DNA from 2 places in the Streptomyces sp. NPDC045026 genome. Region 2 is predicted to be linked to the other one. Evidence: riboswitches for the same ligand, from Rfam matches in the RefSeq annotation. Region 2 holds a riboswitch; the other holds the start of a gene.
What was found. Region 2 has a riboswitch for glycine ahead of gcvT (glycine cleavage system aminomethyltransferase GcvT). Riboswitches for the same ligand answer to the same signal wherever they lie in the genome.
Positions count from the first base shown of each region.

Region 1 (15,907 bases), on a different contig from region 2:
CGCCAAGGTCGAAGCCGACGTCGAGCTGCGCGAGCACACCGTGATCGGCTCGAACGTCGTCGTGAAGAGCGGGGCCTTTCTGCACAAGGCCGTCGTCCATGACAACGTGTACATCGGGCCGCACAGCAATCTGCGCGGCTGCGTCATCGGCAAGAACACCGACATCATGCGGGCCGCCCGCGTCGAGGACGGCGCCGTCATCGGCGATGAGTGCCTCGTCGGCGAGGAATCGATTATCCAGGGCAACGTCCGGGTCTATCCGTTCAAGACCATCGAGGCCGGCGCCTTCGTCAACACCTCGGTGATCTGGGAGTCCAGGGGTCAGGCGCATCTCTTCGGAGCCCGCGGTGTCTCCGGCATCATCAACGTGGAGATCACTCCCGAGCTTGCCGTGCGGCTCGCGGGGGCGTACGCCACGACGCTCAAGAAGGGCTCGACCGTCACCACGGCCCGTGACCACTCGCGTGGTGCGCGAGCTTTGAAGCGCGCGGTCATCTCCGCGTTGCAGGCGAGCGCCATCGACGTACGAGATCTGGAGAACGTGCCGCTGCCTGTCGCACGGCAGCAGACCGCGCGGGGCAGTGCCGGCGGGATCATGATCCGTACGACACCCGGAGTGCCGGACTCCGTCGACATCATGTTCTTCGACGAGCGGGGAGCTGACCTCTCGCAGGCCAGCCAGCGGAAGCTGGACCGGGTGTACGCGCGGCAGGAGTACCGACGGGCGTTCCCCGGAGAGATCGGCGATCTGCACTTCCCGTCGAGCGTCTTCGACTCGTACACAGGTTCCTTGCTGCGCAATGTCGACACAACGGGGATCGCGGAGGCGGGGCTCAAGGTCGTCGTCGACGCGTCGAACGGCAGCGCCGGTCTGGTGTTGCCCAGCCTCCTCGGGCGGCTCGGCGTCGACTCGCTGACGATCAACCCGGGGCTCGACGAGTCCCGGCCGACCGAGACGCTGGACGCGCGCCGCTCCGGACTCGTGCGCCTAGGGGAGATCGTGGCGTCCGCGCGGGCCGCGTTCGGCGTCCGGTTCGACCCGGTGGGCGAGCGGCTGTCGCTGGTCGACGAGAAGGGCCGGATCGTCGAGGACGACCGTGCGCTGCTCGTCATGCTCGACCTGGTGGCCGCCGAGCGGCGCAGCGGCCGGGTCGCACTGCCGGTGACCACGACGCGTATCGCCGAGCAGGTGGCCGCGTACCACGGGACGCAGGTGGAGTGGACGACCACGTCGCCCGACGACCTCACGCGCGTCGGGCGGGACGAGGGAACCATCTTCGGCGGTGACGGTCGCGGCGGTTTCATCATTCCGGAGTTCAGCTCCGTCTTCGACGGTGCCGCCGCCTTTGTCCGGCTGATCGGGCTCGTGGCGCGGACGCAGCTGACCTTGAGTCAGATCGACGCGCGGATCCCGCGGGCGCACGTGCTCAAGCGGGACCTCGCGACTCCGTGGGCGGTGAAGGGGCTCGTGATGCGGCGGGTCGTCGAGGAGGCCGGCGACCGGTCCGTCGACACGACCGACGGTGTGCGGGTCGTCGAGGCGGACGGGCGCTGGGTGATGGTTCTGCCCGACCCGGCCGAGGCCGTCACCCATCTGTGGGCCGAGGGGCCCGACGACGCGTCCGCCCGACAGCTGCTCGACGAGTGGGCGGCAGTCGTCGACAGCGCTGGTCACTGAGCCGTCGTAGGTGCCGGTCGGTGCCCGTCACGGGCGTCGACCGGCACACCGGTGGGGCCATTCGGAGGTAGAGGCCACCACGTGCGACGATGTGCGGCATGCCGCAGCAGCCCCCCGATCGGAGCAGTCCCTCCCGGCCCGTGAGCCCGAGGCGCCCCGATGCCTCCATGTCGTTGCTGACGAACGTGATGGACCACAGCCTCGACGACGGATACGCGGAGGCGGCGGCCCGTAAGAAGGCCGAGGGCAGCGGCGGGATGCCGCGCACCCTGCGGGCCAAACTCGGGCTCGCTGCGGGCCTCGTCCTCGCGGCGCTCGTGGTGACGGTGGGGGCGGCGCAGGCGCGGGTCGCGGCACCGGTCGTGGCGAAGGAGCGCGAGGAGCTCATCGCCCGTATCGACCGGGAGACGGACGCCGCGGACGAGCTCGAGCGTCAGGTGGACACGCTCCGCAACGACGTGAGTGATCGCCAGCGTGAGGCGCTGAAGAAGCACGGCGGCGACAAAGGCGAGTTGGTCGGTCTGCTCTCCGGGGCCACGGCGGTGCACGGCCCGGGAGTGAAGCTGGTCGTCGACGACGCCAAGGAAGCCGACCAGGGCGGCGGAGGGCCGCGCGAGAGCGCCGACTTCTCGGACACCGGGCGGGTGCGCGACCGGGACATGCAGCGGGTCGTCAACGGGCTCTGGCAGTCCGGTGCCGAGGCCGTCGCCATCAACGGACAGCGGCTGACGGCCCTGTCCGCGATCCGCGCGGCGGGTGACGCGATACTGGTCGACAACAGACCGCTCGTGCCGCCGTACACGGTGCTCGCGGTGGGGGACGGCCAGCGGCTGAGCACCCGGTTCCAGAACAGCCCTGACGGCCTGTACCTGCACGCGCTGCAGGAGAACTTCGGGATCCGGACCAGTATTTCCGCCCAGGACGACGTCCGCCTGCCCGCGGCGCCGAGCGTGACCGTACGTACAGCACAGCCGAGAACAGAGAAGGGCACATCGTGATCGCCGTACTGGGCCTCGTCGTGGGAGTCGTGGTCGGACTGTTCGTCCGGCCCGAGGTTCCGGCGGTGGTCGAGCCCTACCTTCCGATCGCCGTGGTGGCGGCCCTCGACGCGGTGTTCGGCGGCCTGCGGGCGATGCTCGACGGGATCTTCGACGACAAGGTCTTTGTCGTGTCGTTCCTGTCGAACGTCGTCGTGGCGGCCCTGATCGTGTTCCTGGGAGACAAGCTGGGCGTGGGCGCGCAGCTGTCCACCGGCGTCGTCGTGGTGCTCGGTATCCGCATCTTCTCCAACGCGGCCGCCATCCGGCGGCACATCTTCCGGGCGTGAGGCCGATGTCCGAGGATCAGAACCACGAGAACCACGAGAACCACGAGAACCACGAGCAGCATCGCCTGCGCAAGGAACTGCCGGACGAGGTGGCTGCCGAAGCGGCGGACGATGCGGACGAGGCGGAAGCGCCGGCCGCGGAGACGAAGGCCCCGTCACTGACCGGACGTCAGCGACTGGCCAAGGGGGTGTGGCCGCCGCGAGTCTCCCGCGCGCAACTCATCGTCGCCCTTCTGCTGTTCGTCCTCGGCCTGGGTCTGGCCATCCAGGTGCGGTCCAACAGCGACAGCAACGCGCTGCGCGGCGCACGTCAGGAAGATCTCGTACGCATCCTCGATGAACTGGATGACCGTACTCAGCGTCTGGGAGATGAGAAGCAGCGTCTCGAGGGGCAGCGCACCGAGTTGGAGAACAGCTCGGACCAGGCCGAGGAGGCCCGCAAGCAGACGGTCGAGAGGGAACGGCAACTCGGCATTCTGGCGGGCACCGTGGCGGCGCAGGGCCCCGGGATCACGCTGACGATCAGCGACAAGAAGGGCGCGGTGCAGGCGGACATGCTGCTCGATGCGATCCAGGAACTGCGCGCCGCGGGTGCGGAGGCGATCCAGGTGAACGATGTCCGGGTCGTCGCCGACACGTATTTGACGGACGCCAGCGGCGGGCGGGTGAGTGTGGACGGTCACAAGATCGGCGAGCCTTTCGTCTTCAAGGTCATCGGCAAGCCGCAGGACCTGGAGCCGGCGCTCAACATCCCTGGTGGGGTGGTCCAGACTCTGGAGAAGGAGCAGGCCACCGCTACCGTGACACAGGCGCAGAAGATCGTTGTGGACGCCTTGCGACCGGCGAAGCGGCCTGACTACGCTCAGTCGTCGTCCCAGTGAGGCGGGTGCGCATGGGGGTGGTCCGGCGAGGGCATGAGGTTGCGGGGGGTCGGCGCACCGTAAGCGGGGTGCGTGGTGGAAACTGTTTGGCGGATACGGACGTTGTGAGGATGTCTGTGTCGCCGATGTACGGCGGTGTGTGCAATCAGGGTTCGTCCTGCCCCACGGGCGGGTCTGTTTCGGTCAAGGGGAATCGCCCGTGAAGTTGTTTGCGAAGTTGTTCGGCAAGAGCGCACGTGAGGACAGTGGCAATGCCAACGCCACTGCCCGCCATCGTGCACCGCGTACCCAGGACGCGGAGGTGCAGGGGGCGGAGCGTCCGCTGTTCCGTGATCAGGTCGGTCCGCAGGGTGGTGACATTTCGGGCGGACAGGGCGCGTCGGCTGTTGACCATGCCGCGTCCGGCCGCATAGGTTTCGGGGAACCGTCAACCTCAAGTGCGGGTGGAGGGTTTACCTCCGATCCGTATGCGTCCCATGCCCCCGCGGGGCAGCCGCGGCAGGAGGATCCGTCCATGTCGGCACAGGTGTGTACGAGGTGCGGAAACCGCAACGCCGAGGCGAGCCGGTTCTGCTCCAACTGCGGTGCGCCTCTGCGCGCCGGAGCCGAGCGTCCGTCCGAGACGACCTCGACGATTTCCATTTCGGGCCTTGAGGCCTACGACGCCGAAGTCACCGGTCAGACGCTGTCGCCGGCGCTCTCCCCGGAGGCCCAGGCCGCCGTCGACGCCCTGCCGCTCGGCTCGGCGCTCCTGGTGGTGCGACGCGGTCCGAACTCGGGCAGTCGCTTCCTCCTCGACGGTGAGCTGACCACGGCGGGACGGCACCCGCAGAGCGACATCTTCCTTGACGACGTGACCGTTTCGCGCCGTCATGTGGAGTTCCGTCGCGGGGCCGACGGCGCCTTCACCGTCAGCGACGTGGGCAGCCTCAACGGTACGTACGTCAATCGGGAGCGGATCGACTCGGTCGTGCTCTCGAACGGCGACGAGGTGCAGATCGGCAAGTACCGGCTGGTCTTCTACGCGAGCCAGCGGGGCATCTGACCTGTCAGGAAGGTCCATGCTTCAAACACCGAAGGGCGGTGCCGGTCACGGCATCGCCCTCACGGACAGTCGGCTGATGAGCATCGGCACCGTGCTGAACGTGCTGCGCGACGAGTTCCCCGAAGTCACCATCTCCAAGATCAGGTTCCTGGAGTCGGAAGGGCTGATCGAGCCGCAGCGAACCCCCTCGGGGTACCGCAAGTTCAGCCCGGACGACGTCGAGCGACTCGCGCACGTACTGCGCATGCAGCGGGACCACTACCTGCCGCTGAAGGTCATCAAGGAACAGCTCGACGCCCTGGAACGGGGGGAAGCGATCACGCTGCCCTCTCCGGCGCGACAGGGCGAGGGAGAGGACGGTCAGGCCCTGGGGGGCGGCGAGGGCCCGACAGTGGCCCGTGTGGGCCGTGACGAGTTGCTTGCCGCCGCCGGGATCGAGTCTCCCGAGCTCGACGAGTGGGAGTCGTACGGCCTCATCGCGCCGCTCCCCGACGGCGGATACGACGCGGAAGCGGTCACGGTCGCCGAGCTGGTCATGGAACTGGGCCGCTTCGGGATCGAGCCACGGCATCTGCGGGCCATGAAGGCCGCGGCCGACCGGGAGGCAGGTCTGGTCGACCAGGTCGTCGCACCCCTGCGACGGCACCGCAATCCCCAGACCAGGGCGCACGCCCAGGCCCGCGCGAAGGAGCTGGCAGGGCTGACCGTGAAGCTTCACGGGGCCCTTGTGCAGACCGCGCTCGGCGTGCGTCTGCCCTGATTCGAGGGGCGCTCGCGCGGTGTGCGACCGGCGATCGACGGGTGCCCGACTACCCAAACCTGCCGGGCACGTCCTAGGGTTGCTGTGTGAACGAGCTCGACGTCGTAGGTGTCCGGGTCGAAATGCCCTCCAACCAACCGATCGTGCTCCTGCGTGAAGTGGGAGGCGACCGCTACCTCCCCATCTGGATCGGACCGGGGGAGGCGACGGCCATCGCCTTCGCACAGCAGGGCATGGCTCCCGCACGCCCGCTGACGCACGACCTTTTCAAGGACGTGCTGGAGGCGGTCGGGCAGGAGCTCACGGAAGTACGCATCACGGACCTGCGCGAAGGCGTCTTCTACGCGGAACTGGTGTTCTCGAGCGGGGTCGAGGTCAGTGCCCGCCCGTCGGACGCCATAGCGCTCGCGCTGCGCACCGGTACGCCGATCTACGGCAGTGACGGTGTGCTCGATGATGCCGGGATCGCGATCCCGGACGAGCAGGAGGACGAGGTGGAGAAGTTCCGCGAATTCCTCGACCAGATTTCGCCCGAGGATTTCGGGACCAACAGTCAGTGACGCGAGCGGCCGTCGGAAGACGGCCGCCGCCGCGCCGGTGGCACGGCCGGACCATTCGGCTAGCCTTTCCCCGCGGTGAGGTACGGGAAACCACTCGTAGGGTGATTATCACTCGGCGTGCCGAGTGTGGCGATCGTTGACGCACCCCTGGTGACTGCCTACCGTCGAGAAGGCAGGTCAATGAGGAGGTCGGCGTGAGAAGCAGCGGCGACGGTACGGCTGGGGGCGTCGGACACAGTCCGGCGGAGAGCGGCCCGTACTCGCTTCACGGCCACGCGGCCGATCACATTCCGCGTCGGCCGACGGTGTTGCCGGTGGTCGCTCAGGGGGCTGATGAGGCGACGCCCGAGCAGGTCGGATACCGGGGACCCACCGCGTGCGCGGCGGCCGGTATCACCTATCGGCAGCTGGACTACTGGGCGAGGACCGGACTGGTCGAGCCGAGTGTGCGCCCCGCCCACGGGTCGGGGACCCAGCGGCTCTACAGCTTCCGGGACGTCGTCGTCCTGAAGATCGTGAAACGGTTCCTGGACACCGGTGTCTCGCTGCAGAACATCCGCACTGCGGTGCAGCACCTGAGGGAGCGCGGCTTCGGCGATCTGGAGCGGCTGACCCTCATGAGCGACGGCGCCACGGTCTACGAGTGCAGCTCGCCGGCGGAGGTCCATGATCTGCTTCAGGGCGGTCAGGGGATCTTCGGCATCGCCGTCGGCGTGGTATGGCGGGACGTCGAGAGCGCCCTGTCGCAGCTGCACGGGGAGCGCATCGACACCGGCGAGACCCTCCTCGGGAACAACCCGGCCGACGAGCTGGCGAGACGGCGCAACCGCGCGGTGTGAGCGCGGCCGATGCGTCCGTCGGGGATTGTCAGTGCCGTAGGGCAGCATCGGACATGTGAGAACCGCGCCCACGATTCTGCATCTCGACATGGATGCCTTCTACGCCTCCGCGGAGCAGGCGTCGAAGCCGAGTCTGCGCGGGAAAGCCGTGGTCGTGGGCGGGATCGGGCCTCGTGGGGTGGTGGCCACTGCCTCGTACGAGGCCCGTGTGTTCGGGGTGCACTCCGCGATGCCGATCGGGCAGGCGCGCAGACTCGCGCCCAATGCCGCGTACCTCGTGCCGCGCTTCCGGCTGTACCGGGAGGTCAGTGAGCAGGTGATGGGGCTGCTGCGGGAGCTGTCGCCGCTGGTGGAGCCGCTGAGCCTCGACGAGGCCTTCGTCGATCTGGAGGCCGGTGAGGTGGCCTGGGACGCCGCGTCGGCGCGGCTCGTCGGTGAGCGGCTGCGGGAGGAGATCCGGGCCGTGACCGGGCTGACCGGGTCGGTGGGGATCGCGGCGTCGAAGATGCTGGCGAAGATCGCCTCCGAGGAGGCGAAGCCGGACGGTCTGGTGCTGATCGTGCCCGGCACCGAGCGCGCCATGCTCGGGCCCATGCCGGTGCGCACGCTGCCCGGCGTGGGGCCCGCGACCGGCGACCATTTGAGACGCGCCGGCATCACGACCGTCGAGGAGATCGCCGAGGCCGGCGAGGACGAGCTGGTACGGCTGCTGGGGAAGTCGCACGGGGCCTCGCTCTACGCCATGGCCCTCGCGCACGACGACCGGCCCGTGGTGGCCGAGCGGGACGCCAAGTCGGTGTCGGTCGAGGACACGTACGACGTGGACATCCATGACCGGGTGCGGGTGCGGACGGAGGTCCAGCGGCTTGCCGAGCGGTGCGTGCAGCGGCTGCGGGGGGCGGAGCGGTCCGGGCGGACCGTGGTCCTCAAGGTGCGGCGTTACGACTTCTCCACGCTGACGAGATCCGAGACCCTGCGCGGGCCCACCGACGACCCCGCCGTGGTGCGGGAGGCGGCGGCCCGGCTCCTGGAGTCCGTGGACACGACGGGTGGGGTGCGGCTGCTCGGTGTGGGGGTGACCGGTCTGGCCGACTACACGCAGGAGGACCTGTTCGCGCAGGCGCGGGCGCAGGCCGAGGCCGAGGCCGAGGCGCACGCGGCCGAGGGTGAGGGTGAGACGGAAGGGGCGGCTGGTGCGGGGGAGAAGGGGCATTCGGCCGCGGAAGAGGTCGTGGAGACCGCGGACCGGCGCTGGGTGGCCGGGCACGACGTGCGGCACGAGGAGTTCGGGCACGGGTGGGTGCAGGGCAGCGGGCTCGGGCGGGTGACGGTGCGCTTCGAGACGCCGTACTCGGAGCCGGGGCGGGTGCGGACCTTCCGCACGGACGACCCCGCTCTCGTGCCCGCGGAGCCGCTGCCGCTGGTGGAGGGCGGGGCCGGGCTCGTTCCGGCCCGGGAGGGGGATGCCGGGTCAGGTGTCGTCTGAGTTGCCGGCGATCTTGCCGAAGTCGTGGTCCTGAGGGGGCTCGGGGTCGTCCGGGGCCGTGATGTCGAGACCGTAGTGGTGGTAGAGCTGGAGCTCCTGTTCGGGGGAGAGGTGACGGCCGACCCCGAAGTCGGGGGCGTCCTTGATCAAGGAGCGTTCGAAGGGGATGCGCAGAGTGCCTTCGACCAGCTCGCTCGGCTCCAGGGGGACGAAGGCGTCCCGGCTGAACAGGCCTGTGCGTATCGCCGCCCACTCCGGGACCCCGGTCGCGTCGTCGAGGTAGACCTCGTCGACGGTCCCGATCTTGGCTCCGTTGCGGTCGAACGCCTTGCGGCCGATCAGGTTGCGCGGATCGACATCGGTCTGCACGGGGCCCTCCAGCTGCTCGCAACTCATCCGTAAGCACTACCAAAGTGCACATTGGTGACGGCGGCCACTCGAAGCCGGGGGCATTGTTGCCGCTGGTAGGCTGGCGATGGCTGCTGACCCTGTGCGGGAGAGTCCTCCGGTATGACACCGGAGGCGCCGAAGGAGCAACTCCTCCCCGGAATCTCTCAGGCCCCTGTACCGCACGGACGAGGTCACTCTGGAAAGCAGGGCGGGCGTTCAGGCCTCCGCCCTCACCGACGGTGAAAGTCGGCATGCCCTTCGTGATGTGGGGCGCGCCGGTGAAGCTCTCAGGTTGAGATGACAGAGGGGGAGGCCGTTCGGGCACCCGCGCCGTGGTGCCCCTCGCAGGTCGCAATGACCAGGAGGCCTCCGCAATGACCGCCAACCGTATTCCGCTCTCCCAGCTGGAGCAGGGAATCCCCTTCGAGCAGCGCCATATCGGTCCGGATGAAGCAGCGCAGGCCAAGATGCTCGCGCAGGTCGGGTACGGCTCGCTCGACGAGCTGACGGCGGCCGCGGTGCCGGACGTGATCAAGAGCGCCGAGGCACTCGATCTTCCCGGGGCCCGCACCGAGGCAGAGGTGCTCGCCGAACTTCGCTCGCTCGCGGACCGCAACCAGGTCCTCGACTCGATGGTCGGACTCGGCTACTACGGCACCTTCACGCCGCCCGTCATCCTGCGCAACGTCATGGAGAACCCGGCCTGGTACACGGCGTACACGCCCTACCAGCCGGAGATCTCGCAGGGCCGGCTCGAGGCGCTGCTCAACTTCCAGACGATGGTCGCCGAGCTGACGGGTCTGCCGACCTCGGGAGCCTCGCTGCTCGACGAGGGCACGGCCGCCGCCGAGGCCATGGCGCTGTCCCGGCGCATCGGCAAGGTCAAGAACGGCGCCTTCGTGGTCGATGCGGACGCGCTGCCGCAGACCATCGCCGTGATCCAGACGCGTGCCGAGCCGACCGGTGTCGAGGTCGTCGTCGCGGACCTGTCCGACGGCATCCCGGCCGAGGTCGCCGAGCGCGGCGTCGTCGGCGTCCTGATCCAGTACCCGGGCGCCTCGGGTGCCGTGCGCGACATCAAGCCGGTCATAGAGCAGGCCCACGAGCTGGGCGCCGTCGTCACGGTCGCCGCCGACCTGCTCGCCCTCACGCTGCTGACCTCGCCCGGTGAGCTCGGCGCCGACATCGCCGTCGGTACGACGCAGCGCTTCGGTGTCCCGATGGGCTTCGGCGGTCCGCACGCCGGCTACATGGCCGTCCGCGAGAAGTTCGCCCGCAGCCTGCCCGGCCGCCTCGTGGGCGTCTCCGTCGACGCCGACGGCAACAAGGCGTACCGCCTCGCCCTGCAGACCCGTGAGCAGCACATCCGGCGCGAGAAGGCCACCAGCAACATCTGTACCGCTCAGGTGCTGCTCGCCGTCATGGCCGGCATGTACGCCGTCTACCACGGGCCCGACGGCCTCAAGGGCATCGCGCGGCGCACGCACCGGTACGCGACGCTGCTCGCCGAGGGACTCAAGGCCGGCGGGGTCGAGGTCGTGCACGGCGCGTACTTCGACACCGTGACCGTGAAGGCCGCGGGCCGGGCCGCCCAGATCGTGGGCGCCGCGCGTGAAGGGGGCGTCAACCTCCACCTCGTGGACGCCGACCACGTGTCCATCTCGTGTGACGAGACCACGACGCGTACCCAACTGGGTGCCGTCTGGACCGCGTTCGGTGTCGACGCCGATGTCGAGGCGCTCGACGCCTCGGCCGAGGACACGCTGCCTGCGGGCCTTCTGCGGGGCGACGACTACCTGACGCACTCCGTGTTCCACGCGCACCGCTCCGAGACCTCGATGCTGCGCTACCTGCGCAAGCTGGCCGACCGTGACTACGCGCTCGACCGCGGCATGATCCCGCTGGGCTCCTGCACGATGAAGCTCAACGCGACGACGGAGATGGAGCCGGTCACCTGGCCCGAGTTCGGCCAGCTGCACCCCTTCGCGCCCGCCGAGCAGGCGCAGGGCTACCTCACGCTCATCCGTGAGCTGGAGGAGCGCCTCGCGGAGGTCACCGGCTACGACAACGTGTCGCTCCAGCCGAACGCCGGTTCGCAGGGCGAGCTGGCCGGTCTGCTCGCCGTCCGCGGCTACCACCGCGCCAACGGCGACGACCAGCGCACCGTCTGCCTCATCCCGTCGTCCGCGCACGGCACGAACGCCGCGAGCGCCGTGATGGCCGGCATGAAGGTGGTCGTCGTGAAGACGGCCGACGACGGCGAGATCGATGTCGTGGACCTGCGCGCCAAGATCGAGCAGTACGCCGACGAGCTCTCCGTCCTGATGATCACCTACCCGTCGACGCACGGCGTGTTCGAGGAGCACGTCGCCGACATCTGCGCGCAGGTGCACGACGCCGGCGGTCAGGTCTATGTCGACGGCGCCAACCTGAACGCCCTGGTGGGCCTCGCCAAGCCGGGCCACTTCGGCGGCGACGTCTCGCACCTCAACCTGCACAAGACGTTCTGCATCCCGCACGGCGGCGGCGGTCCGGGCGTCGGCCCGGTCGGTGTCCGCGCGCACCTCGCGCCGTACCTGCCCAACCACCCGATGCAGCCCGCCGCCGGTCCCGAGACCGGCGTCGGTCCGATCTCCGCGGCGCCGTGGGGCTCCGCGGGCATCCTGCCGATCTCTTGGGCGTACGTGCGTCTCATGGGCGGCGAGGGTCTCAAGCGGGCCACGCAGGTCGCGGTGCTCAGCGCCAACTACATCGCCAAGCGTCTCGAGGCGCACTTCCCGGTGCTGTACACGGGCCCCGGCGGCCTCGTCGCGCACGAGTGCATCATCGATCTGCGTCCGATCTCGAAGGCGACCGGAGTCAGCGTCGACGACATCGCCAAGCGCCTCATCGACTACGGGTTCCACGCCCCGACCATGTCGTTCCCGGTGGCCGGAACGCTGATGATCGAGCCGACCGAGAGCGAGGACCTGACCGAGCTGGACCGGTTCTGCGAGGCGATGATCGCCATTCGCGGGGAGATCGAGAAGGTCGGTTCGGGCCGGTGGCCCGCCGAGGACAACCCGCTGCGCAACGCCCCGCACACCGCGGCCGCGCTCGGCGGCGAGTGGGAGCACGCGTACAGCCGCGAGGAGGCCGTCTTCCCCGCCGGTGTCGTGGCCGCCGACAAGTACTGGCCGCCGGTGCGCCGCATCGACCAGGCGTACGGCGACCGGAATCTCGTCTGCTCGTGCCCGCCCATGGACGCGTACGAGAACTGATACACACGCTGACATGCGTCAGGGCCGGTTCCGGGTTTTCCCGGGGCCGGCCCTTTCGTACTGGGGACGCCGTCGGCGTCCGGATCCGCTCAGGCCGCGGTCACGACGTGCACCGGGCGGTGCGGAGCGATGATCTGGCCGTTGGGCAGCAGCTCACCGGTGTCCTCGAAGAGCAGGACGCCGTTGCAGAGCAGACTCCAGCCCTGTTCGGGGTGGTGGGCCACAGGGAGTGCGGCCTCCCGGTCGGCGGAGTCTGCGGACGGGCACGGTGGCTGGTGCTGGCACATGGATGGGATCTTTCCCTGTGGAGTGATGTCGGTGATGGGTGCGATGTCGGTGTCTGTCCTGCGGCTCGAAGCGTTGTTCATGGCCGCCCCCCGTTTGTCGGTCGGTCCGGAACCCAGTGTTGCCCCACGGGCGAGAATCCGCAGGTATTTCGTCGCAGCGGTCCTCACTGGATGAGGACGCGTCACCCGTGCGGACGGTTCACCCCAACTGCACTGTCCCTTCGGGTGGTTCGGGGTGGCCTGACCGGGCTAGTCCGGACGGGCGGGCGAGGGCAGGGCTGCGCCCCGCGACCGGTCGGCATCGGCAGCGGGGCGCGGGCGCGTCAGGCGGCCCGGTCGCGTCAGGCGGGTGAGCCCAGGAGTGGCGCTGGGGTCAGTCGATGGGTGAGGACGGGCAGCAGTTCGGCGACCCGGTGCGGGCGGTGGGCGGCGATGCCGGGCGGCGCGGGCGCGAGCGGGACCAGGAGGTCGCTGGCCGCCGGATGTCCCGTGGAGGCGTCGGCGTTGCAGTCCCCGTGCAGCCACAGGGTGAGCATGTACAGCTCCGGGACCGAGAGCAGGCGCGGCTGGTAGGCCGCGGGCAGGGACTCGGCCTGACGCAGCGCGCGTTCGGTGGCCGCGACGTACGGGCCCTCGAAGAAGTGCGAGAACGCCCAGCCGTCGGCGGTCAGGATCGTGTCGGCGGCGGCGACCGCCCGCTCTCCGCAGCGGATCAGGAAGCGCCAGCCGGCGAGCCGGGTGGGTGAGGGGCCCGCGCTGCCCGTGACCCGGTCCAGTACGTGGACGGGCAACGGGAGTTCGGGGCTCGCCGGTCCTTGGGCGGAGCGCAGGGAAGGGGTGCGGGCCTCGCGGACTGCGGTGGGGGAACCGAGGGCCGTGAGGACGGTGCGCAGGGCGGGCGCGGGAGCCGGAGGGACATGCAGCGGCATGGTGGGTCGCCTCTCATTCGACAGGCACGGTGGATCGAGGGCGTGGCGGGACGAGCGGACGGCGCTGTCTGCTGACCGGGCCAGAGGGGGCGGGGGCAGGTACCGCGAGCGCCAACTCTCTGCCTCGTTCGCGGAGTTTATACGACGCGTGTTCACGCAGTGTTTCGGCTAGCCGTCTCGAAAATACTCGGCAAGGCGTTATTCGGTCATCGAAATGAGGGGAATCTCCCGATTTTAATCGGGGCTGGATCCGTGACCTCGTAATCTTCACGGCGAGCGGACGGCTGATTCTCGTCGGTGTTTATCACCAGGCTAGGTGGAACCTAGTCTTCGACATGCCGCATGCCTCGTGAATGTGCCCCGTGACAACTGCTGCGAGCCTACTCGCCGACGGCGGGGAGCGGGGCGTTATCGATCACATTGCCTGGGCATCATCCACCGAGACACGGCGGCCGGACGGCCGGGCCATCCAAGCGAGGAGGGACGCTTCCATGGGGGAGAAGGTCGTGGCGGGCGCGTTCGACCTGTCCGATCGACGGCACTACCGCAGGAAGTTGCAGCAGTGTCTGGTGGGGCTCGCGAGGCTCCTGGAGGAGCAGCGGTTCGACCGTCCGAGGAATCTGATGGGGCTGGAGATCGAGTTGAATCTCGCTGGGCCCGACGGCATGCCGAAAATGATGAATGCGCAAGTTCTCGAGCGCATCGCGAGCCGTGATTTCCAGACCGAACTCGGAATGTTCAATCTGGAAGTTAATATTGCCCCCCACCGATTGGAAGGCCGGGTTCTCGACCGGCTCGCCGAGGAGCTCAGGACCGGCCTCGCCTATGCCCACCGGAAAGCGAACGAGGTGGACGCCGGGATCGTCATGATCGGCATTCTCCCGACGCTCGTGCCCGATGATCTCGTCTCCGCGAACCTGTCGGACGTAGACCGCTACAGCCTCCTCAACGACCAGATGCTCGCCGCGCGCGGCGAGGACTTCGTGGTCGACATCGACGGGGTGGAGCACCTGCGCTGCACCTCGGGCTCCATAGCGACCGAAGCGGCGTGCACCTCCGTGCAGTTGCACCTCCAGGTCACGCCCGCCCGCTTCGCCGACGTGTGGAACGCCGCGCAGGCGGTCGCCGCCGTGCAGGTCGCGGTCGGCGCCAACTCGCCGTTCCTGTTCGGACATGAGCTGTGGCGCGAATCGCGGCCGCCCCTGTTCCAGCAGTCGACCGACACCCGCCCGCCCGAGCTCCAGGCCCAGGGGGTGCGGCCGCGCACCTGGTTCGGCGAGCGCTGGGTCAGCAGCGCGTACGACCTGTTCGAGGAGAATCTGCGCTACTTCCCGCCGCTGCTGCCCCTGTGCGACGAGGAGGAGCCGCTGCGCGTCATCGACGACGGCGGAGTGCCGGCGCTGGGCGAGCTCGTCCTGCACAACGGCACCGTCTACCGCTGGAACCGGCCCGTGTACGGCATAGCCGACGGCAAGCCGCACCTGCGCGTGGAGAACCGCGTCCTGCCCGCGGGCCCCACCGTCACCGACGTCATCGCGAACGTCGCCTTCTACTACGGCGTCGTGCGCGCCCTGGCCGAGGACGCCCGCCCGGTCTGGAGCCGGCTGCCCTTCGACGCCGCGGCCCGCAACTTCGACGAGGCGTGCCGGCACGGGATCGACGCGCGCCTGGACTGGCCGCGCCGGGGCCGCTTCGGCGGGGTCGAGAAGGTGCCCGTCGTGACGCTCGTACGGGACGAGCTGCTGCCGCTGGCCGCCGCCGGGCTCGACGCCTGGGGGGTCGAGGCGGCCGACCGTGACTTCTATCTCGGAGTGATCGAGGAGCGCTGCCGGCGACGGGTCAACGGGGCCTCGTGGCAGGCGGCGACGTTCCACTGCGCGCTGGAGAGCGGCCTGGAGCGCGATGCGGCGCTCGCGGCGACCACCCGGCGCTACTGCGAACTGATGCACGCCGGGGACCCGGTGCACACCTGGCCGGTGGGGCTGCCGGCGCCGGCGGTGCAACTGGGTTGACCGGCAGGGCGGTTCGGCCCGGCCGGCTCCGGCAGCCCGGTCAGCTCCGTCAGCCCGGTCACCCCGTCAGCCCTTGGCGCCCGCCTCCACGATCGCCTTGAGGATCACCGCGTGGATCTGGGCCGGGTCGCTGACCTGGTGACCGGAGCCGCCGGTGGCCCCCGCGATCTGCTCGACCTCGTCCTTGTCCGCGTCCGGGCCGACCGCGATGGCGATGAGCGGCACCGGGTGCTGCGGGTCGGCGAGGTCCTGGAGCCGGGAGACGAGGCTGCTGCGTGAGATCGACCCGACGTCCTGGTTCGCACCGTCGGTCACGACCACGAGAGCGTTGAACTTGCCGCTCCGGTAGGACGACGTGGCCTCCTCGTAGGCGGCCAGCGTCGTGTCGTAAAGCCCCGTGGCGCCGCCCGGGACGGGCTGGAGGCCGCTGAAGGCCTCGGACAGCTTGTCGCG
Region 1 covers NZ_JBWKIS010000028.1:1,750-17,656, forward strand. The annotation lists gene AC07EJ_RS37315 (sugar phosphate nucleotidyltransferase) at 1-1,678, shown strand, start outside; gene AC07EJ_RS37320 (DUF881 domain-containing protein) at 1,768-2,676, shown strand; gene AC07EJ_RS37325 (small basic family protein) at 2,673-3,005, shown strand; gene AC07EJ_RS37330 (DUF881 domain-containing protein) at 3,011-3,886, shown strand; gene AC07EJ_RS37335 (FHA domain-containing protein) at 3,969-4,931, shown strand; gene ftsR (transcriptional regulator FtsR) at 4,948-5,691, shown strand; gene AC07EJ_RS37345 (bifunctional nuclease family protein) at 5,778-6,251, shown strand; gene AC07EJ_RS37350 (MerR family transcriptional regulator) at 6,446-7,090, shown strand; gene AC07EJ_RS37355 (DNA polymerase IV) at 7,146-8,576, shown strand; gene AC07EJ_RS37360 (PRC-barrel domain-containing protein) at 8,562-8,945, opposite strand; glycine riboswitch at 9,060-9,156, shown strand; gene gcvP (aminomethyl-transferring glycine dehydrogenase) at 9,341-12,226, shown strand; gene AC07EJ_RS37370 (DUF5999 family protein) at 12,316-12,513, opposite strand; gene AC07EJ_RS37375 (hypothetical protein) at 12,855-13,442, opposite strand; gene AC07EJ_RS37380 (glutamate-cysteine ligase family protein) at 13,934-15,454, shown strand; gene AC07EJ_RS37385 (substrate-binding and VWA domain-containing protein) at 15,521-15,907, opposite strand, start outside.
Region 1: linked by a shared signal. The riboswitch ahead of gcvP (aminomethyl-transferring glycine dehydrogenase) and the one ahead of gcvT (glycine cleavage system aminomethyltransferase GcvT) in region 2 are both predicted to bind glycine.

Region 2 (15,907 bases):
CGTGGACGCCGAGCAGGCTGATCTTCCCGGAGGTCTTGATCGCTTCGACGCGGTCGTCGGCCTTCTCCACGTCGACGGTGCGGGGCGAGTCGCCCTCCAGGCCCAGCAGGACCGCCTTGGGGGTGCCGTGGCCGTGTCCGGTGGCGCCGAGGGAGCCGTAGAGCTCGGCGCGTATCGCGGCGGTGTGGGCGAGCAGGCCCTCGTTCTTGAGGCGGCGCGCGAACATGCGGGCCGCCCGCATCGGGCCGACCGTGTGGGAGCTGGACGGGCCGATGCCGATCGAGAACAGGTCGAAGACCGAGATGGCCACGGGGGAACTCCTAGGTGGGTTTCGGTGGACGCCGTTGTCTGCCGGGGTCGTGCGCAGGGTGCTGCTGGGGGCGGTGCATGGGGCGGGGCACCGCTCTCACTGTCCAGTGTGCGCGGTGCCCCGAACTTTCATACGTACAAATGCGTACGAAACTACTTCAGGCCGGGGTACAGGGGGTATTTGTCGGCGAGGGCGGTGACGCGGGTCTTGAGGGAATCCGCGTCGTACTCCGGCTTGAGGGCCTCGGCGATGATGTCGGCGACCTCGGTGAAGTCCTCGGCCTGGAAGCCGCGGGTGGCCAGGGCCGGGGTGCCGATCCGCAGGCCCGAGGTGACCATCGGGGGACGCGGGTCGTTGGGGACCGCGTTGCGGTTGACGGTGATGCCGACCTCGTGGAGGCGGTCCTCGGCCTGCTGGCCGTCCAGCTCGGACTCGCGCAGGTCGACCAGGACCAGGTGCACGTCGGTGCCGCCGGACAGCACGTTCACGCCGGTGGCGCGGGCGTCGTCCGAGGTCAGGCGGGCGGCGAGGATCTGGGCGCCCTCGATGGTGCGCTGCTGGCGCTCCTTGAAGTCCTCGCTCGCGGCGACCTTGAAGGAGACGGCCTTGGCGGCGATCACGTGCTCCAGGGGGCCGCCCTGGAAGCCGGGGAAGACGGACGAGTTCAGCTTCTTCGCGAAGTCCTTCTTCGCGAGGATGATCCCGCCGCGCGGCCCGCCGAGCGTCTTGTGCGTGGTGGAGGTGACCACGTCCGCGTACTCGACCGGGTTGGGGTGCAGCCCGGCCGCGACGAGGCCGGCGAAGTGGGCCATGTCGACCCACAGGTAGGCGCCGGTCTCGTCCGCGATGCGGCGGAACGCGGCGAAGTCGAGCTGGCGCGGGTAGGCGGACCAGCCCGCGATGATCACCTTGGGGCGGTGCTCCTTGGCGAGGCGCTCGACCTCGGCCATGTCGACCAGGCCGGCCTCGTCGACGTGGTACGCGACCACGTCGAACTGCTTGCCGGAGAAGTTCAGGCGCATGCCGTGGGTGAGGTGGCCGCCGTGGGCGAGGTCCAGGCCCAGGATCGTGTCGCCGGGCTTGGCGAGCGCGAAGAGGGCGGCCTGGTTGGCGGAGGCGCCGGAGTGGGGCTGGACGTTGGCGTACTCGGCGCCGAAGAGGTCCTTCACCCGGTCGATGGCGATCTGCTCGGTGACGTCGACGTGCTCGCAGCCGCCGTAGTAGCGGCGGCCGGGGTAGCCCTCGGCGTACTTGTTGGTCAGGACCGAGCCCTGGGCCTCCATGACGGCGACCGGGGCGAAGTTCTCCGACGCGATCATTTCCAGCGTCGACTGCTGACGGAGCAGCTCGGCGTCGACCGCGGCGGCGACGTCCGGGTCGAGCTCGTGCAGGGGGGTGTTCATGAGCGACATGGTCGTGGTGTCCCTAGTTGCCGGAGCCGGAGAACGCGTCGTACTCGTCCGCGGAGAGCAGGTCCTTCGGCTCTTCCGAGATGCGGACCTTGAACAGCCAGCCGCCCTCGAACGGGGCGGAGTTCACCAGCGACGGGTCCTCCACGACGTCCTGGTTCGCCTCGACGACCTCGCCGGTGACCGGGGAGTACAGGTCGCTGACGGACTTGGTCGACTCGAGCTCGCCGCAGGTCTCGCCCGCGGTCACCGTGTCACCGACCTCGGGGAGCTGGGCGTAGACGACATCGCCGAGCGCGTTGGCCGCGAACTCGGTGATGCCGACCGTCGAGACGCCGTCCTCGGCGCCCGACAGCCACTCGTGCTCCTTGCTGTAGCGCAGCTGCTGGGGGTTGCTCATGATCTGAATTCTCCTGTACGCGGGTGGGTGCTGCGGAACGAGAGGGGTGTGCGCTGGGTTACTTCCGGCGCCCCCTGTGAGGACGGTCGGGCTACTTCTGGCGCTTGTAGAACGGCAGCGCCACGACCTCGTACGGCTCGTGGGCGCCGCGGATGTCCACGCCGACGCCCTCCGTGCCCGGGGCGGCGTGTGCCGCGTCCACGTAGGCGATGGCGATCGGCTTGCCGAGCGTGGGGGAGGGGGCGCCGGAGGTGACCTCGCCGATCACCTGGCCGTCGGCGACCACGGACATCCCGGCGCGCGGCACCCGGCGGCCCTCGGCGATCAGACCGACGAGCTTGCGCGGCGGAGCGGTCTCGGCGCGCAGGGCCGCGGCCTCGAGCGCCTCGCGGCCCACGAAGCGGCCCTCGTTGCCCGTCTTCTCGAACTTCACGACGCGGCCGAGACCGGCGTCGAACGGGGTCAGCGCCGTCGTCAGCTCGTGCCCGTACAGCGGCATGCCCGCCTCCAGGCGGAGCGTGTCACGGCAGGAGAGGCCGGCGGGGACGAGGCCCACCGGCGCGCCCGCGTCGGTCAGCGCCTGCCACAGCTTCTCGGCGTGCTCCGGGGCGACGAACAGCTCGAAGCCGTCCTCGCCGGTGTAGCCGGTGCGGGCGATGAGGGCCGGGACGCCGGCGACGGTGCCGGGCAGGCCCGCGTAGTACTTGAGGCCGTCCAGGTCGGCGTCCGTGAGGGACTTCAGGATGCCGGGGGACTCGGGGCCCTGGACGGCGATCAGCGCGTAGGCGTCGCGGTCGTCACGGACCTCGGCGTCGAAGCCGGCGGCGCGCTCGGTGATCGCGTCGAGGACGATCTGCGCGTTGCCCGCGTTGGCGACGACCATGTATTCAGGAAGACCGGCGTCGTGCTCGCCCAGGCGGTAGACGATCAGGTCGTCGACGATCCCGCCGTCCTCCTGGCAGATCATGGTGTAGCGGGCGCGGCCGGGGCCGATCGTGGACATGTTCCCGACGAGGGCGTAGTCCAGGAGGTCGACGGCCTGCGGCCCGGTGACGGTGATCTCGCCCATGTGTGAGAGGTCGAAGAGGCCCGCCTTGGTGCGGACCGCGAGGTGCTCGTCGCGCTCGCTGCCGTACCGCAGCGGCATGTCCCAGCCGGCGAAGTCGGTCATCTTCGCGCCCAGCGAGCGGTGCAGGGCGTCGAGGGCGGTCTTACGGGGGACGTTGCTCATGAGTGGTGCTCCAGGATCCCAGGCATGACAGACGAGGGCGATGGTCTTCCTCCCCATCTGTCATCGGAACCTGAGAGGTTCGCCGGCGCCACACGTACGGGTGGTCGCGGCTTGCACCTTGGGTGGAGCGGCCGAGGGCCGCCCGCTTTTCAGATATGCCTCGCCCGCGCGGTACGGGGCCTGAGAGATTCAAGGGAGGAACTTGCTCCTTCGGCGCCCCCGGGGACGCGTAGGCGTCCGGGGAGCTCTCCCGCGCGGATTCAAGCGGCCGGTATGCAGTTGGTCGTGCTCTTGGCGCGCACATCATTGCATGCCGACCGTACGGGGAAACCACTTGTACGGCATTACCGTCTCTTTACACTTGGCGGGCAAGGGTGGCGTGACCGGAGCGGGGAGGACGATCACGGTGCACAAGGCAGTGGCGGGTGCGTACGCGGCGACAGGGGTCGCGCAACGGGCGGTGTCCCGCCCCGGGCCGTTGGCAGGGCGCGGTCCCGTCGTCAGGGATCTGCGCGGCAGGCGCGGGCGTACCCCGCGCCGTCTCGGCTTCGCGCGGGGTGACCTGATCGTGGTCTCGGGGCTCCCGGGCAGCGGCAAGTCCACGCTGATGAGCCGCGTGGTCGGCGGCGGGGGAGCCGTGCGTATCGACTCGCAGGACACCCGCGACCGCTGGGCGGCCCGGCTGCCACGGCTGCTCCCGTACGCCGTGTACCGCCCGCTCGTACGGCTCGCGCACTTCGTCGGGCTGCGGCGGGCCCTGCGCTCGGGTGGCAGCGTCGTCCTGCACGACTGCGGCACGCAGGCCTGGGTGCGGCGCTGGCTGGCCAGGGAGGCCGGGCGGCGCGGCGCGGATCTGCACCTGATGCTGCTCGACGTCGACGCGGACACGGCGCTCGCGGGCCAGCGGGACCGCGGCCGCGGGGTCTCGCGCTACGCGTTCGCCCGGCACCGCCGCGCGGTCGCGGTCCTGGTGCAGTCGGCCGAGCGCGGTGACCTGCCGTGGGGCTGCGCGTCCGCCGTGCTGCTCGACCGGGACGCGACGGATGTGCTGAACGGGATCGGGTTCGAGGGGAGTTGAGCGACCGTGACCCTCTGTGCGCAGGTGGATGCGGAGGGTGCCGTGTCACTTGTACGCGCTAGGGTTCGGCCGCAGACAGAGCGGTTCCAGAGCGGGTGGTAGGCACATGGACATTCCGGCGCAGGCTCACGCACACCCGTACGGCGGGTGGCCGGCCAACGAGCTGGAGGAGGTGCTCGCCGCCTCCCTCGGGGTCGGCTCGGCGGGCGGACGGATCGTCGAGGTCCTCGGGCGCAGCCAGGTGTGGATACCGCTGCCCCAGGGCGGCGGGCCCGGCAGCCCGAACCTCGACCTGCCGACGCTGGAGATCGAGGGCCAGGCCTATGTGCCCGTCTTCAGCTCGGAGGAGCAGTTCCTCGCGGTCGTCGGCGACCGGATGGGCTGCACGGTCGCGCCGGCCGTCGAGTTCGCGCGCGGGCTGCCCCCGCAGGTCGGGATCGCGGTGAACCCGGACGGCGCCGTCGGCATCCCGCTCCCCCCGCCCGCCGTCGCCGAGTTGTGCAAGTCGGGGCGTACGCCGCTGGACGGGCCCGCCGCGGGCGGCCGGGTCAGCCTCTACGAGCCCGACTGGCAGGAGGACCCGGTCGACTTCCTGGCCGCCGTGCGCGAGGAGTTCGAGGCGGCAGGCGTCGTGCTCACCGCCCGCCGCTGCCTCGCCAGCGTCGAGGGCGGCGACCCGCTCCTCTTCGTCGGCGTCGAGGTGTCGCAGTGGGAGGGTCCCGCGCGCAACCTGCCCATGGACGCCCTGGGCCGCGCCCTCGGCCGGGCCCCGGCGCCCTGGCCGGTGAACCTCGTCCTGCTCGACATCACCCAGGACCCGGTCGGTGACTGGATGCGCGCCACGCTGCGGCCGTTCTACACGCAGGGTCACTGAAAGCCCGGCGCCGGTCCCCGTTCGGGGACGGCACGGGAATGCGGTCGACCGCGCGTACGTCAAGTCGGTGTCAGGATCGCCGCTTAAGCTGGTTTCATGACCTGTCTGGGCGGTCCCGCCGCGGGGAGCGGGTCGAAATCGTCGGGTACGTCACGAAGGGGCGGTTACGGGTGAGTGCGTCGGGCACGGCCGCGGCCGGTCAGGTCGAGCACATGCTGCGCCAGGTGACGCCGGGGCGTTACGACGCCTACGAGGCGCTGCTCAACGCGCTCGCGGACGCGGGCACCGGCCAGGTGTGGATGCTGCTCTGGCACGGCCAGGCCGGATCCCCCGACGCGCAGTACGGGAACATGGAGGTCGAGGGCTTCTCGTACGCCCCCTGTGTCACCTCCGCCCAGGAGCTGTCCGCCTCCGGCTGGAGCCGCGCCTACGAGGTCGTCGGCGGTGTCGACGCGGCCCGCACGCTCTACCCCGACCACTACGGCCTCTGGCTCAACCCGCACGCGCCCGGCGGCGGCGTCGGCATCCCGTGGCTCGACCTGCGCCGGATCGCGGGCGGCCTCGACCGTCAGCCCGCCGGGCCCCTGCGCCTGAGCGACCCCGCCATCGAGATCCCGCAGTTCTACGCCCTGCTCACGCAGAACGCGCACCGCACCACCGCGATCCGCTCGCTGCGCCGCGCCTGGGTCCAGCCCACGCTCGGTGCGCCCTATCTGGCGATCGGCCTCGATGTGTACGACACGTCGCCGGTGTCCGTGGACGCGGTGCGCGCGATGATGCAGCAGTCGGTCGTCGCCGTGCCCGAGGGACTGCCCGTCTCCACGGTCGCGATGTCCGACGAGCACGACCCCGTCGCCATGTGGCTGCGCGCCAACGCCCGCCCGTTCTACGACCGCGAGGCCCACGCGGCCCCGGCCGCGCCCGCCCCCGCCGCGGGGTACGGGTACCCGCCGCCGCACGGGACGTACTGAAACCGTTCACCGCGGGCCCTCGCTCCAACTGCCGCCGGAGACATCCGGGTTGACCCGGCCCCATTCCGCCCCGTTTTAGGGTGAGTCGGCGCAGCACCCGGGCATTCTCGCCACATCGGTCACCGTGTCGTATTCCGGACCCGACGCGGCTCTGCCGGGTCGGCGTGAATTGTCCGCTCAGCCGGTTCCCGCGTCCGCATAATGCACGCCTGCCGCCTCATCACGGTTGCGCAACCTTTCACGGGGAAGTCTGGCGGCTGGTCGCAAGCGCATTGAAGACTCCCTGCAGACACGGGGTTTCGACTCTGTGTACGAGCTGAACGGTCAACTGCGGGGCCATGCCTCCGGACTGTCCAGCGCGCGAGACAAGATCAAGCCGCTACCGCGGCGGGCGTGGGCCGGCCACAGTCGGCCGAGAGGGGTCAACCACACCGTGACCGCACCGATCGAGACCACTGGGGCCCAGGCCGAGGTGCAGCCCGAGGCTGTGCTCGCCGGCACCAAGGGGCAGCAGATCGAGGGGCGTTCCCTCGGGCGTATCGCCTGGAACCGCTTCAAGAAGGACAAAGTCGCCGTCGCCGGCGGCGTCATCGTCATTCTGCTCATCCTCATCGCCGCCTGCGCGCGCCCCCTGCAGCACCTCTTCGGCCTCGACCCGAACACGTTCCACCAGGACCTCATCGACCCCACCTCCTCGCTCCCCAAGGGCGGACTGGGCGGTATGAGCGGTGACCATCCCCTCGGTGTGGAACCGAAGTTCGGCCGCGACATCCTCGCGCGCATCCTCGAAGGCTCGTGGGTCTCCCTCGTCGTCGCCTTCGGCGCGACCGTCCTGTCGAACGTGATCGGGGCGGTCCTCGGTGTCGTCGCCGGGTACTACGGCGGCCGGGTCGACTCGATCATCAGCCGCTTGATGGACACGTTCCTGGCGTTCCCGCTGCTGCTGTTCGCGATCTCGATCTCCGCGACCCTGCAGGGCGGCGCGTTCGGCCTGAACGGGCTTCCGCTGCACATCTGCGTGCTGATCTTCGTGATCGGATTCTTCAACTGGCCGTATCTGGGCCGGATCGTGCGCGGCCAGACACTGGCGCTGCGCGAGCGGGAGTTCGTGGACGCGTCCCGCGGAATGGGGGCACGCGGCCCGTACATCCTGTTCCGGGAACTGATGCCCAACCTGGTCGGCCCGATCATCGTCTACTCGACGCTGCTGATCCCGACGAACATCATCTTCGAGGCGTCGCTCAGCTTCCTGGGCGTGGGCATCCAGCCGCCGCAGGCCTCCTGGGGCGGCATGCTCAAGGACGCCGTCGACTACTTCCAGGTCGATCCGCAATACATGATCGTTCCGGGTCTCGCCATCTTCGTCACCGTGCTCGCGTTCAACCTGCTCGGTGACGGTCTCCGCGACGCCCTCGACCCGCGCAGCCGCTGACCCAAGGCCGCACCGAGAGCTCCACAAGTTTCCGACAATGGAGGGGATTCCGACCATCATGCGAAGGTCATCTATCGCCGCGGTCGCGGCCATCGGCAGCGTGAGCCTGCTGCTCGCCGGCTGCAGCAAGGCCGACGACGGCTCGGGCGACAACAACAAGTCGGCCGGTGCGAACGCCGCCACGAAGGATTTCGTCAACGCCTCGACGAAGAAGGGCGGCACGGTCACCTACGCGATGTCGGACGTCCCCGACTCGTTCGACCCGGGCAACACGTACTACGCGTACATGTACAACTTCAGCCGGCTGTACGCCCGCCCGCTGATGACGTTCAAGCCCGACGCGGGGGAGAAGGGCAACACGCTCGTCCCCGACCTCGCCTCGGCCCCCGGCAAGTCGTCGGACGGCGGCAAGACCTGGACGTACACGATCCGCAAGGGTCTTGAGTACCAGGACGGCACGCCGATCACGTCCAAGGACGTCAAGTACGCCGTCGAGCGCTCGAACTTCGCGCGTGACGTGCTGTCCCTCGGCCCGAACTACTTCCAGCAGTTCCTCGCGGGCGGTGACAAGTACAAGGGCCCCTACAAGGACAAGAGCGACAAGGGCCTGAAGTCCATCGAGACGCCGGACGACACCACGATCGTCTTCCATCTCGACCGGCCCTTCCAGGAGTTCGACTACCTGGTCGCCACCCCGCAGACCGCGCCGGTGCCGAAGGCCAAGGACGACGGCATCGACTACGTCAAGCACATCGTGTCCTCGGGCTCGTACCAGTTCCAGAGCTACCAGGAGGGCAAGCAGGCCGTCCTGGTCCGCAACAAGAACTTCGACCCGAAGTCCGACCCGCTGCGCAAGCAGTACCCGAACAAGATCGTCGTCGACCTGAAGGTCAACCAGCAGACGATCGACAAGGACCTGCAGTCCGGCGACACCCTGATCGACCTCCAGGGCAAGGGCGTCGACACCCAGACGCAGGCGCAGCTGGTCAACGACAAGTCGAAGATGGGGAACACGGACAACGCCTACGGCGGCCGTCTCGTCTACGCGGCGATCAACACCAAGCTGAAGCCGTTCACGAACGTCGACTGCCGCAAGGCCGTCGAGTACGCCATCGACAAGGTCTCGGTGCAGACCGCGCAGGGCGGTCCCATCCGCGGTGACGTCGCCACGACCGTGCTGCCCCCGGACATCACGGGCTACGCCAAGGAAGACGTCTACGCCACCAGCGGCAACAAGGGTGACGTGGCCAAGGCCAAGGACGCCCTGAAGGCCTGCGGCGAGAAGAAGATCAACACGACGATCACGGCGCGCAGCGACCGCGACGACGAGGTCTCCGGCGCCCAGGCGCTGATCGAGTCGCTGAAGAAGGTCGGCATCAACGCCAGCCTGAAGCAGTTCCCGTCGGGCAAGTACTTCACCGACTACGCGGGCGTCCCGAAGTTCAACCAGAAGAACAACGTCGGCATCATGATGATGCAGTGGGGTGCCGACTGGCCTTCCGGCTACGGCTTCCTGCAGCAGATCCTGAACAGCAAGGCGGTCGGCGCCTCCGGCAACACCGCCCTGTCGGAGCTCGACGACAAGAAGGTCGACTCCCTGCTCGCCCAGGCCATCGGAGCGCCCGACGAGGCCACCCGCAACAAGCTGTACGCGCAGATCGACAAGCAGGCCATGGATGACGCGGCGCTCGTCCCGCTGACCTACTTCAAGGTCCTGCTGTACCGCTCGCCGTACGCCACCAACCTGGTGTCCACGGCCGCCTTCAGCGGGCAGTACGACTACCTCAACATCGGCACCACGAAGAAGTAGCAGCCCCGGAAGGCAGGTGAAGGCATTGGTGCCCGCGGGCCGCACGGTCCGCGGGCACCAGCGCCGGTCCCCGTGATCTCGTACATCATCCGCCGGCTGATCGCGGCAGTGATCCTGTTGCTGGTCGTCACCGCGGTTACGTTTGGCATCTTTTTCCTGCTGCCGAGAATGGCCGGCCAGACCGCCGACCAGCTCGCGCAGCAGTACATCGGCAAGAGTCCCTCGGCCGCGGACATCGCGGCGGTCAAGCACAACCTCGGCCTGGACGAGCCCGTTTATCTTCAATACTGGCACTTCATCAAGGGGATCTTCGCGGGGTCCACCTACGACCTCGGCCCCACCACGGTCCACTGCAACGCGCCGTGCTTCGGCTACTCCTTCAAGAACCACGTCGCGGTGTGGCCCGAGCTGACCGACCGGCTGCCCATCACCTTGTCCCTGGCCGCCGGTGCCGCGGTCATCTGGCTGCTGTCCGGTGTCACGGTGGGTGTGATCTCGGCGCTCAAGCCCGGATCGTTCTTCGACCGCGCGTTCATGGGTGTCGCCCTCGCCGGTGTCTCGCTGCCGATCTTCTTCACGGGCCAGCTGGCACTCCTCGTCTTCACCTATCAGATCCCGATCTTCGGTCGTACCTACGTACCACTCACGGAGAACCCGGCACAGTGGGCCAACACCCTCTTCCCTGCCTGGTGTTCACTCGCTCTGCTGTACTCCGCGATCTACGCCCGGCTGACCCGCGCGGGCATGCTGGAGACGATGAACGAGGACTACATCCGCACCGCGCGCGCCAAGGGTCTGCGCGAGCGCACCGTGGTGGGCCGGCACGGCCTGCGAGCCGCACTGACCCCGATCATCACCGTGTTCGGTATGGACGTCGGTCTGCTGCTCGGCGGCGCCGTGATCACCGAGAACGTGTTCTCCCTGCACGGCATCGGTGAGTACGCCGTCCAGGGCATCACCGACAACGACCTGCCCAAGGTCCTCGGCGTGACGCTGCTCGCCGCGTTCTTCGTCGTCCTCTGCAATCTCCTGGTGGACCTTCTCTACGCCGCCGCCGACCCGCGGGTGAGGCTCTCGTGACCGAACTGTCCAAGACCGGTGCCGCCGTGGGCGAGCCGGTGGCCGCGGGCCCGGCCAAGCCCCCGACGGCCTTCCTCGAAGTGCGCGACCTCAAGGTGCACTTCCCGACCGACGACGGTCTGGTCAAGTCCGTCGACGGGCTCAGCTTCAAGCTGGAGAAGGGCCAGACCCTGTCCATCGTGGGCGAGTCCGGGTCCGGCAAGTCCGTGACATCGTTGGCGATCATGGGGCTGCACCGGCTCGGCGCGCGCGGCAAGAACGTGCAGATGTCCGGCGAGATCTGGCTCGAGGGAAAGGAGCTGATCGGGGCCGCCCCGGACGACGTGCGCCGGCTCCGCGGCCGCGAGATGGCGATGATCTTCCAGGATCCGCTGTCCGCGATGCACCCGTACTACACGGTCGGCAGCCAGATCGTCGAGGCGTACCGCGTCCACAACGACGTGACCAAGAAGGCCGCGCGCAAGCGGGCCGTCGAACTGCTCGACCGCGTGGGCATCCCCGAGCCGGCCAAGCGCGTCGACAGCTACCCGCACGAGTTCTCCGGCGGAATGCGCCAGCGCGCGATGATCGCGATGTCGCTGGCGAACAACCCGCAGCTGCTCATCGCGGACGAGCCCACCACTGCGCTCGACGTCACCGTCCAGGCGCAGATCCTCGACCTGATCAGGGATCTGCAGAAGGAGTTCGAGTCCGCGGTCGTCCTCATCACCCACGACCTGGGTGTCGTCGCCGAGATCGCCGACCAGGTCCTGGTCATGTACGGCGGACGCTGCGTCGAGCGCGGCCCCGTCGACAAGATCTTCGCCGAGCCGCAGCACCCGTACACCTGGGGTCTGCTCGGATCGATGCCGCGCATCGACCGTGAGCAGACCGAGCGGCTCATCCCCGTCAAGGGCCAGCCGCCGTCCCTCATCAACATCCCCTCGGGCTGCGCCTTCCACCCGCGCTGTCCGTACGCGGACCTGCCCAAGGGCGGCATCACCCGCACCCAGCGGCCCGAGCTGCACGAGGTCGGCAGCGACCACTTCTCCGCCTGCCACCTCTCGCCGGAGGACCGTACGCGGATCTGGACCGAAGAGATTGCGCCGAAGCTGTGAGTGAGCCCGTGAGCGAGACGAAGAAGGCATCCGCAGGGGACACGGCGGGCACCGGGGCGGCCACCGAGACGGCCACGGTCCCCGCGCAGGCGGCGTCCCCCGAGGACCGGGAGGTGCTGCTCAAGGTCGAGGGCCTGGTCAAGCACTTCCCGATCAAGAAGGGGATCCTCCAGCGGCAGGTCGCCGCGGTGAAGGCCGTCGACGGGATCGGCTTCGAGGTCCGCAAGGGCGAGACCCTCGGCGTCGTCGGCGAGTCCGGCTGCGGCAAGTCGACCATGGGCCGGGTCATCACGAAGCTGATCGAACCCACCGGCGGCAGGATCGAGTTCGAGGGCCAGGACATCACGCGCCTCGGCACGCGGGGCATGCGCCCGCTGCGCCGGGACATCCAGATGATCTTCCAGGACCCGTACGGCTCCCTGAACCCCCGGCACACCATCGGCTCGATCGTCTCGGCGCCGTTCCGGCTCCAGGGCGTGGAGCCCGAGGGCGGGGTGAAGAAGGAGGTCCAGCGCCTCCTGGAGCTGGTGGGCCTCAGCCCGGAGCACTTCAACCGCTACCCGCACGAGTTCTCCGGCGGCCAGCGCCAGCGCATCGGCATCGCCCGCGCGCTCGCGCTCAAGCCGAAGCTGGTCGTGGCGGACGAGCCGGTCTCCGCGCTCGACGTGTCGATCCAGGCGCAGGTCGTCAACCTCATGGACGACCTGCAGTCCGAGCTCGGCCTGACGTACGTGATCATCGCGCACGACCTCTCCGTCGTCCGCCATGTCTCGGACCGCATCGCGGTGATGTACCTCGGCAAGATCGTCGAACTCGCCGACCGCACCTCGCTGTACGAGGCGCCGATGCACCCGTACACCAAGGCCCTGATGTCGGCCGTGCCCGTCCCCGACCCCAAGCGCCGGGGCGCCAAGAGCGAGCGGATCCTGCTCAAGGGCGATGTGCCCTCGCCGATCTCGCCGCCGAGCGGCTGCCGCTTCCACACGCGGTGCTGGAAGGCGACGGAGATCTGCAAGACGTCGGAGCCGCCGCTGCTCCAGCTCGCCCCCGGACGCCAAGTGGCCTGCCACCACCCGGAGAACGCCGAGGACCAGGCCCCGGGCGACACCAAGCTGCTCGCGGTCGCCAAGGAGGCGATCGAGGTGGTGACGCTGGCGCCGACCGAGGCGGATGACGCTCCACAGGAGCTGACGAAGGAGCTGACGAAGGAGCCGGCCGAGGGGTCGGTTACGGAGGCTGCCGATGCTCCCGAGGCGGTGGCTCCCGAGGCGGCTGCCGACGCCGGTGAAGACAGTGACGTACAGCCGGTGGACGATGCGGGTGACGCGGACGGGGCGGACGAGGCGCAGGGGTCGTCCGGCAGTTAGCGGGAATTTGACCGAGCAGGTCATGTACACGCCCTGACGGGAGAGTGCAGAGTCTGCGTGTCCGTCACATCGGAACACGCGCGAAGGGCGACTCATGGCACTCTCCCGTTCGGCACGTCTGGCGTCAGTCGTGACAGCGGCCGCCTCGTTCTGTCTGATCGCCGCGGCCCCGGCCCCCACCCCGGGCTCGGACGGCATCGGCGACCCGTACTTCCCGCAGCTCGGCAACGGCGGCTTCGACGCCACCCACTACGACCTGAACGTCTCCTACGATCCCGCGACCGACCGCCTCGACGGCGTCACCACCGTCACCGCGCGCGCCACCCAGAACCTCTCCTCCTTCGACCTCGACCTCCAGAAGCTGACCGTCACGTCCGTCGAAGTGAACGGCAGACGCGCCCAGTTCACGCGCTCCGGCGACGAGATACGCGTCACCCCGCGCGACGCGATCCGCGACCACCGCACCTTCTCCGTCACGGTCACCTACGGCGGCGTCCCGGAGGCGCTCAACGGCCCCATCGTCTTCGGCTCCGACTACGGCTGGATGAAGACCGACGACGGTGTCTTCGTCGCCTGCGAACCCAACGCCGCCTCCACCTGGTTCCCCTCCAGCGACCACCCTTCCGACAAGGCGACGTACGACATCCGCATCAAGGCGCCCAAGGGCCTGACCGGCGTCTCCAACGGCCGGCTCGTCGACACGTACGACGTCCGGGGCGGGCAGACTGTGCACCACTGGCGCGAGTCCCGGCCGATGGCGACCTACCTCGCGACCGCCTCCATCGGGAAGTTCGACGTCAAGACCGGCCGGACCCCCTCGGGCATCCCGATCTACGTCGCCATCGACCCGGTCCTGAAGAACAGCAACAACGTCGACGTGTACGGCGTCACCGCCGAGGTCACCGACTACTGGTCGCAGGTGTTCGGCCCCTATCCGTTCGAGGAGACCGGCGCGGTCGTCGACGACATGCCGCAGGCGGGCTTCTCCCTGGAGACGCAGTCCAAGCCGAGCTACTCCGCCGTCCGTTCCGAGGGCACGATCGTGCACGAGCTGGCCCACCAGTGGTTCGGCGACTCCGTCTCGGTGCGGCAGTGGAAGGACATCTGGCTCAACGAGGGCTTCGCCAGCTACGGGCCCTGGCTGTGGAACGAGCACAAGGGACGCACCAGCGCCCATGACTCCTTCCTCGCCGCGTACAACTCCGTCCCCGCCACCTCGTCCTTCTGGCAGAGCGTCATCGCCGACCCGCAGCGCGACACCATGTTCAACAGCGCCGTCTACAACCGCGGCGCGATGACGCTCCAGGTCCTTCGCGAGCGGATCGGCGACAAGGACTTCTTCAAGCTCCTTCGCACCTGGACCTCCACACACCGCTACGGCAACGCGCAGACCGCCGACTTCATCCGCCTCGCCGAGAAGGTCTCCGGGCAGGACCTCGACGGCCTCTTCCGGACCTGGCTCTACACGAAGGGCAAGCCCGCGCTGTAGGCCATGTGCCGTAGGCCACGCGCTGTAGGCCACGTGCCATGCCTGGCCCGGGGCGCGTCCGGCGGTGCGTAAGAATGTCGGGTGCTTCTGGAACTCTTCACCCCCTCCGTCCAGCATTGGCTGGACCTCGTCGGGATCTTCGTCTTCGCGATCTCCGGCGCTCTCCTCGCGGTCCGCAAGAACTTCGATGTCTTCGGCATCGCCGTTCTCGCCGAGGTCACCGCGCTGGGCGGAGGGCTGTTCCGCGACGTGATCATCGGTGCCGTCCCGCCGGCCGCGTTCACCGACCTCGGTTACTTCCTGACCCCGCTGTTCGCCGCGGGCCTGGTCTTCTTCCTGCACCCCGAGGTGGAGCGCACCCAGGTCGCGGTGAACATCTTCGACGCGGCGGGTCTCGGCCTGTTCTGCGTCACCGGCACGGTCAAGGCGTACGACTACGGTCTCGGGCTCACGGCCTCCGTGGCGCTCGGCCTCACGACCGCCGTGGGCGGCGGTGTGCTGCGCGACATCATCGCCAACGAGGTCCCGTCCCTGGTCCGCTGGGACCGTGACCTCTACGCGGTACCGGCGATCGTCGGCTCGACGATCATCGTCCTGTGCATCCGCTTCGACGCGCTGTCCGCGTTCAGCAGTGGTGTCGCGGTGATCACTGCGTTCGTGCTGCGGCTGCTCGCGATGCGCTACCACTGGCGCGCGCCGCGGGCCTGGCACCGCAGGTCGTCGGCGGCGGAGGTACCGGAGGAGACACCCTGACCTGGGCTTATGATGATCCCGGATTAAAAAGCTACCGCTTAGTAGTTCGCTGTTGTACCGTACCTGCATGGCACAGGTATCGTCCGCCGCGCAGGCGGTCATCGGCGACAGTGAGTTCGACCGCGACACCGCGGTCACCCGGCGCGAGCCCGGTGTGTACGACATCGACCTCTCGGCCGGCTGGACGATCATCAGCGCCGTCAACGGCGGCTATCTGCTGGCGGTGCTCGGCCGCGCCCTCGGCGACGCGCTGCCGCACAGCGACCCGTTCACCATCTCCGCGCACTACCTGACCGCGTCCCGGCCCGGCCCCGCCGTGATCAGGACCGACGTCGTACGCACCGGCCGCACCCTCTCCACCGGCCAGGCCTCCCTCTTCCAGTACGACGACGAGGGCGCCGAGGTCGAGCGGATCCGCGTCCTCGCCTCCTACGGCGACCTCGACGCGCTCCCGGACGACGTCCGCACCACCGCGAAGCCCCCGCACCTCCCGCCGGTCGAGCAGTGCTTCGGCGCGCAGGACGGCCCCACTCCGATCAAGGGCAGCTCCGCCATCACCGAGCGGCTCGCTCTCAAGCTCGACCCTTCGACGCTCGGCTGGGCGCT
Region 2 covers NZ_JBWKIS010000003.1:464,908-480,814, forward strand. The annotation lists gene AC07EJ_RS09500 (L-serine ammonia-lyase) at 1-310, opposite strand, end outside; gene glyA (serine hydroxymethyltransferase) at 463-1,722, opposite strand; gene gcvH (glycine cleavage system protein GcvH) at 1,736-2,119, opposite strand; gene gcvT (glycine cleavage system aminomethyltransferase GcvT) at 2,211-3,350, opposite strand; glycine riboswitch at 3,398-3,509, opposite strand; glycine riboswitch at 3,510-3,613, opposite strand; gene AC07EJ_RS09520 (AAA family ATPase) at 3,751-4,428, shown strand; gene AC07EJ_RS09525 (enhanced serine sensitivity protein SseB) at 4,535-5,302, shown strand; gene AC07EJ_RS09530 (enhanced serine sensitivity protein SseB C-terminal domain-containing protein) at 5,473-6,273, shown strand; gene AC07EJ_RS09535 (ABC transporter permease) at 6,707-7,705, shown strand; gene AC07EJ_RS09540 (ABC transporter substrate-binding protein) at 7,764-9,515, shown strand; gene AC07EJ_RS09545 (ABC transporter permease) at 9,588-10,595, shown strand; gene AC07EJ_RS09550 (ABC transporter ATP-binding protein) at 10,592-11,692, shown strand; gene AC07EJ_RS09555 (ABC transporter ATP-binding protein) at 11,701-13,059, shown strand; gene AC07EJ_RS09560 (M1 family metallopeptidase) at 13,154-14,548, shown strand; gene AC07EJ_RS09565 (trimeric intracellular cation channel family protein) at 14,630-15,301, shown strand; gene AC07EJ_RS09570 (thioesterase family protein) at 15,369-15,907, shown strand, end outside.